Regions from separate parts of the Klebsiella sp. PL-2018 genome, predicted to be linked through region 2. Evidence: predicted binding sites of a transcription regulator. Region 2 holds the regulator's gene; the other holds the start of a gene.
What was found. Region 2 encodes LexA, which represses DNA repair genes until DNA is damaged. Its sites were predicted from a motif close to TNCTGTATGTACATACAGNA; they were not measured.
Positions count from the first base shown of each region.

Region 1: rmuC (DNA recombination protein RmuC) is a predicted target of LexA. The motif match lies at 2,054-2,073, and genes of this name have one in related genera.

Region 1 covers NZ_CP077673.1:275,819-279,064, forward strand. Annotated here, with positions in the region: gene MKleb_RS01260 (transporter substrate-binding domain-containing protein) at 1-132, shown strand, start outside; gene MKleb_RS01265 (dienelactone hydrolase family protein) at 136-948, opposite strand; gene udp (uridine phosphorylase) at 1,216-1,977, shown strand; gene rmuC (DNA recombination protein RmuC) at 2,116-3,246, shown strand, end outside.
Region 2 covers NZ_CP077673.1:395,188-398,433, reverse strand. Annotated here, with positions in the region: gene MKleb_RS01830 (CsbD family protein) at 8-217, opposite strand; gene dinF (MATE family efflux transporter DinF) at 354-1,670, opposite strand; gene lexA (transcriptional repressor LexA) at 1,743-2,351, opposite strand; gene MKleb_RS01815 (diacylglycerol kinase) at 2,474-2,842, opposite strand; gene plsB (glycerol-3-phosphate 1-O-acyltransferase PlsB) at 2,972-3,246, shown strand, end outside.

The DNA of each region.
Region 1 (3,246 bases), 120 kb from region 2:
CAGATACACCAGGCGATATGCGTACCGCGCAATGCGACGCAGCACTATGAATTTATTTGCCGCCGCCTCTCTTCCTGGATAGCGGACGGTACTATTGCCGGGATGGTGAGCCGCCATATCGGCAATAGCTGATCGTTAACCGCGCTTACCGCCATACTGCGCAAACCAGGCCAGCATCCGCTGCCAGCCGTCTTTTGCCGACTCTTCATGATAGCTGGCGCGATAGTCGGCATTAAAAGCGTGGTCGGCGTGCGGGTAAACCACGATTTCCGCCGTGGCGTTGGCCGCCCGCAGCGCCTGACGCATCGTTTCCACCGTGTCCTGCGGGATGCTGTCATCTTTCGCGCCATAAAGCCCTAACACCGGCGCGTTAAGATCGACGGCAATATCGACCGGATGCTTCGGCGAATTCAGCGTTTTCTCGCCGACCAGCTTGCCGTACCAGGCGACGGCGGCTTTTAACTGCGGATTATGTGCAGCGTACAGCCAGGTAATACGCCCGCCCCAGCAGAAGCCGGTAATCAGCAAGCGATGGGCATCGCCGCCGTGGCGGTAGGCCCAACTGGCCACGTGATCGAGGTCGGCCAGCACCTGAGAATCCGGCACCTTTTTGACCAGTCCCTGGAACAGAGAAGGGATGTCGCTGTAATCATTAGGATCGCCCTGGCGGAAGTAGAGCTCCGGTGCGATAGCCAGATACCCCTCCTTTGCCAGACGGCGGCAGATATCGCGGATATGTTCATGCACGCCGAAAATTTCCTGGACCACGATAACGACCGGCAGCGGACCGTCGACGCCGCGCGGGCGAGCATGGAACGCCGGCATGTTGTCTCCCTGTGAAGGGATGGATGTCTCCCCGGAGACGATGTTCTCATCTGATGTGTGAACGGCAGTTGAGGCGTGCGGCGTGGCTGCAGGTGCAAAGCCGGTTTGCTTAATTGTCGTCATGGTATTCTCCGTACCCTCAATTTATTAGCGCATCAATAACTATAGCTGCTCTGGACAGGACGTTAATCAAACACAGTGCCCGAAACAGGCTATCTTTTGTTCAGGCTTCTGCGATTTAGCTTGTTAATGTGATGTATATCACTCTTTTATGGAAAGTTATTGCAATGAATTTCATTCATGGTGATTGTGGTCACAAAATTGAGCCGACAGCTTCTGTAAAGTACCGTTTTGCTTCTGCTGATAATTCGACCCACAGAGGAGTTTTTTATGTCCAAGTCTGATGTTTTTCATCTCGGCCTCACCAAAAACGATTTACAAGGGGCTACGCTGGCTATCGTCCCTGGCGATCCGGAGCGTGTGGAAAAGATCGCCGCGCTGATGGATAAGCCGGTTAAGCTGGCATCTCACCGTGAATTCACCACCTGGCGCGCTGAGCTGGATGGTAAAGCAGTGATTGTCTGCTCTACCGGTATCGGCGGCCCATCGACCTCTATCGCCGTGGAAGAGCTGGCCCAGCTGGGCATCCGTACCTTCCTGCGCATCGGCACCACCGGCGCCATTCAGCCGCATATTAGTGTCGGCGACGTTCTGGTGACGACCGCGTCCGTCCGTCTGGACGGCGCAAGCCTGCACTTTGCGCCAATGGAGTTCCCGGCGGTGGCTGACTTTGAATGTACTACCGCGCTGGTTGAAGCGGCGAAGTCTATCGGCGCGACCACCCATATCGGTGTCACCGCCTCTTCCGACACCTTCTATCCGGGCCAGGAACGTTACGATACCTTCTCCGGCCGCGTTGTTAGCCGCTTTAAAGGCTCGATGGAAGAGTGGCAGGCGATGGGCGTGATGAACTATGAAATGGAATCCGCCACGCTGCTGACGATGTGCGCCAGCCAGGGCCTGCGCGCCGGGATGGTTGCCGGAGTTATCGTCAACCGTACCCAGCAGGAAATTCCGAACGCGGAAACCATGAAGCAAACCGAAAGCCACGCGGTGAAAATTGTCGTGGAAGCGGCGCGCCGCCTGCTGTAGTTACCCTTTCTTCTGCCAGGGGTCGGACTCTCCGGCCCTTCTTTTTTGCGTAGCGCCTCGCAGGAAAACCCTTTCAAACTGGACGTTTGTACAGCACAATTCTATTTTGTGCCGTAAGTCGTTGCCGCAGGGGGCGTTGTGGATATCTCAATTATTATTAGTGCCGTTGTGGCGCTGGCCGTCGGGCTGATTGTCGGCTGGCTGGCGACCAAAGCGCACGCCGATCAAATTCGCGCCGATCTTATCGATGAGCGGCGCGAGCTGGATATTGAGCTGAGCGCGGCCCGCCAACGTCTGGTGCAGGAGTCACACTGGCGAGAAGAGTGTGAACTGCTCAATAACGAACTGCGCAGCCTGCGCGATATCAACGCCTCGCTGGAAGCCGATCTTCGCGAAGTGACCACCCGACTTGAATCCACTCAGCTGCATGCGGAAGACAAAATTCGCCAGATGGTGAACAGCGAGCAGCGTCTTAGCGAACAGTTTGAGAATCTGGCAAATCGCATTTTTGAGCACAGCAACCGGCGGGTGGATGAGCAGAATCGCCAGAGCCTGCACGGCCTGCTGACGCCGCTTCGCGAACAGCTGGATGGCTTTCGTCGGCAGGTGCAGGATAGCTTTGGTCAGGAAGCGCGGGAGCGCCATACTCTGGCCCATGAAATCCGCAATCTTCAGCAGCTGAATGCGCAAATGGCCCAGGAGGCGCTAAACCTGACGCGCGCGCTCAAAGGCGATAACAAAACCCAGGGCAACTGGGGCGAGGTGGTGTTGACCCGCGTGCTGGAAGCGTCCGGACTGCGGGAAGGATATGAATATCAGACCCAGGTCAGCATCGAAACGGACAACCGCGCGCGGATGCAGCCCGATGTGATTGTCCGTTTACCGCAGGGGAAAGACGTGGTGATCGATGCCAAGATGACCCTGGTGGCCTATGAGCGCTATTTCAACGCCGAAGATGATTACACCCGTGAAGCGGCGCTGCAGGAGCATATCGCTTCGGTACGCAACCATATGCGCCTGCTGGGGCGTAAAGACTACCAGCAGCTGCCGGGGCTGCGTTCGCTCGACTACGTTCTGATGTTTATCCCGGTGGAGCCCGCCTTCCTGCTGGCTATCGATCGTCAGCCTGAACTCATTAGCGAAGCGCTGAAGAACAACATCATGCTGGTGAGCCCAACCACGCTGCTGGTGGCGCTGCGGACTATCGCCAATCTCTGGCGCTATGAGCATCAGAGCCGTAACGCGCAGAAAATTGCCGAAAGAGCGGGG
Region 2 (3,246 bases):
GTTTTCGCTACCAGCGATAGTCGTTTTTGGTTTCCCAGTCGGTCACTTCTTTCTCTGCCTGGTCTTTGGCGTAACCGTAACGTTCCTGAATTCTGCCCACCAGCTGGTCGCGTTTGCCTTCAATGACGGTCATGTCATCGTCGGTCAGCTTGCCCCATTTTTCTTTCGCTTTACCTTTGAACTGTTTCCAGTTACCGCCGATTTCGTCTTTATTCATCATGCATTCCTCATCGTTCGGTTATCGTTCGGTGAATGAACAGCCCGCTGTGTGCCGGACATGACTTAACTATAGATGAGTATCCTGAGTAAGATTTATTATTCGGAATCTTTAACCATCAGATGCGCCAAATGCATTACGAAAACCAGGTTCCGCGCTGCCAGTGGCGCTGCCAGATAACCGCCAGAGAAACGCCGCGCAGAGCGAGAAAGACCGTCAGCGCCAGCCACAGTCCGTGGTTACCGAGCGTCGGTACCGTCAGCAGCGTCAGGGCAAACCCCGCCGCCGCTACCGCCATGCTGTTGCGCATCTCCGCCCCCCGCGTCGCGCCGATAAACATGCCGTCCAGCAGGTAGCACCAGACGCCAATGACCGGCAGTATCATCTGCCAGACCAGATAGCGGTCGGCCAGCTGCTGCAGCGAAGGCAGCGAGGTCAGCAAAGCGATAATCTGCTCACCGGCAAGGCCGTAAATCAGCGCAAACGCCAGCGCCACCATCCCTGACTGGCGGCAGGCCGCGTGCCAGACGGCAAGCAGCTGGCTGTCGTCGCGCGCGCCGTAGGCCTGCCCGGAGTGCGCCTCCACGGCGTAGGCAAAACCGTCCAGCGCATAGGCGGTAAAGGTCAGCATCGTCATGAGGACCGCATTGACCGCGACGATATCGGCGCCAAGGCGGGCGCCAAATACCGTCACCGCCCCGAAGCAGAGCTGTAGCAGCAGCGAGCGCAGCATGATGTCGCGATTCAGCGCCAGCAGGCGGCGTATATCGCCGCGCCAGGCGTTTTTCAGCATCGACAGGGAAACGCCGCGCAGCGCCAGCACGCGTCTCGCCATCAGCAGGCCAATAAAGAAAGTGACGTATTCTGCGGTGACCGTCGCCAGCGCCGCCCCCTGCACGTTCATATGCAGGCCCATCACCAGCCATAAATCGAGCACAATGTTGAGGACGTTGCCGACTACCAGCAGGATCACCGGCGCTCTGGCGTACTGCACGCCCAGCAGCCAGCCCAGCAGGACCAGATTCGCCAGCGATGCCGGCGCGCTTAGCCAGCGGAGTTCCAGGAAGCGTCTGGCCTGTTCGAGCACGGCTTCGCTACCGCCGACGATATGCAGCGCCAGGTCGATTAACGGCATCCGTAAGAGCACAATCGCCGCCCCGGCGGTCAGAGCCAGGCCCAGCGGCTGTACCAGCGCACGCGCCAGCCGCTGCGGATCTTTTGCGCCAAACGCCTGCGCCGTCAGTCCGGTGGTACTCATTCGCAGGAACAACAGTAGCATAAAGAGGAAGCTGGTCGCCGTTGCGCCAACCGCCACGCCCCCCAGATAAACCGGGCTGTCGAGGTGGCCAATAACGGCGGTATCCACCAGCCCCAGCAGCGGAACGGTGATATTGGAGAAGATCATGGGCAGCGCTAAGCGCCACAGGGCTTTGTCGGCGGCGTTAAAAAGCATGGAGAAAGAGCCCAAATGAGGAAAAACGGCGCAGCATCATGCATCAGGTGATGATGCCGCGAGGTGAAGAGATTACTGCCAGTTGCCGTTGCGGATAACGCCGACGGCCAGGCCTTCAATAGTGAAGCTTTGCTCGCGAAGATCCACCACGATCGGCGAGAATTCGCTGTTTTCCGGCAGCAGTTCAACGACGTTACCCTGCTTTTTCAGTCGCTTCACGGTAACTTCTTCGTCGATGCGCGCCACAACCACCTGGCCATTGCGCACATCCTGCGTTTTATGGACGGCCAGCAGGTCGCCATCAAGAATACCGATGTCTTTCATCGACATCCCGCTAACGCGCAGCAGAAAATCGGCATTCGGCTTAAACATAGCCGGATCGACCTGATAGTGACCTTCGATATGCTGCTGGGCCAGCAGCGGCTCACCCGCCGCGACGCGGCCAATAAGCGGCAGACCCGTTTCTTCTTCCGTCAGCAGACGAATACCGCGGGAGGCGCCGGAAACGATCTCGATTGCGCCTTTACGCGCCAGCGCTTTCAGGTGTTCTTCCGCCGCGTTTGGGGAACGGAACCCCAAGCGCTGAGCAATCTCCGCACGCGTCGGCGGCATGCCCGTCTGGCTGATATGATCCCGAATGAGATCAAACACCTCTTGCTGCCTGGTCGTTAACGCTTTCATTCCGCCCCCTGGGTGTATATACAGTTATGCTGTGAGTATATACAGCTAACGGTGATTTTGGAACCACATTTCACACAAAAATCAGGAGTTTCTTTCCGTTTTGCGAGCCGCTACGCCAGGCGTTAGCGGTAGTTTGCCCATAAAAGCGTTCCCCACGCGATCAGCGCGATGATGATCGCCAGCAATACCGCCGCCGATCCCATGTCTTTCGCTCGCCCCGACAGCTCGTGATGTTCAGGGCCAATACGGTCAACAACCGCCTCAATCGCGCTATTGATAATTTCAACTATCATCACTAGCAGGACCGAGCTAATCAACAGCACCCGGGTGATGGCATCGACGTCTAACCAGCAGGCGATCGCCACGGCAACAACGGCCGCGATGCCTTCCTGACGAAAGGCGGCCTCGTTGACCCACGCCGCCCGGAATCCTTTCCAGGAATACCCTGCCGCTTTAATAATTCGGGTTAACCCAGTGGTATTATTGGCCATCAAACAAACCTTTTTATGTAAATGACGTCAATGAGTGTACGCGTTTGCCGCGTTACAACGGAAATTTTGCGCACTTTCTGTTATTCTTGCGGCGCATTTGCATGATTAACCAGAGGCTTCACATCGTCTATGTCTGGCTGGCAACGAATTTACTATAAATTACTGAATTTACCATTAAGGGCGCTGGTAAAAAGCAAGTCGATTCCGGCACAACCTGCTCAGGAATTAGGCCTGGATACCTCGCGTCCCATTATGTATGTCCTGCCCTACAATTCGAAGGCGGACCTGCTGACGCTGCGCGCGCAATGTCTGGAACATGAGTTACCGGACCCGCTGGAGCCGCTCGAGATCGACGGCGGCCTGCTTCCGCGCTACGTATTTATCCACGGCGGACCGCGCGTGTT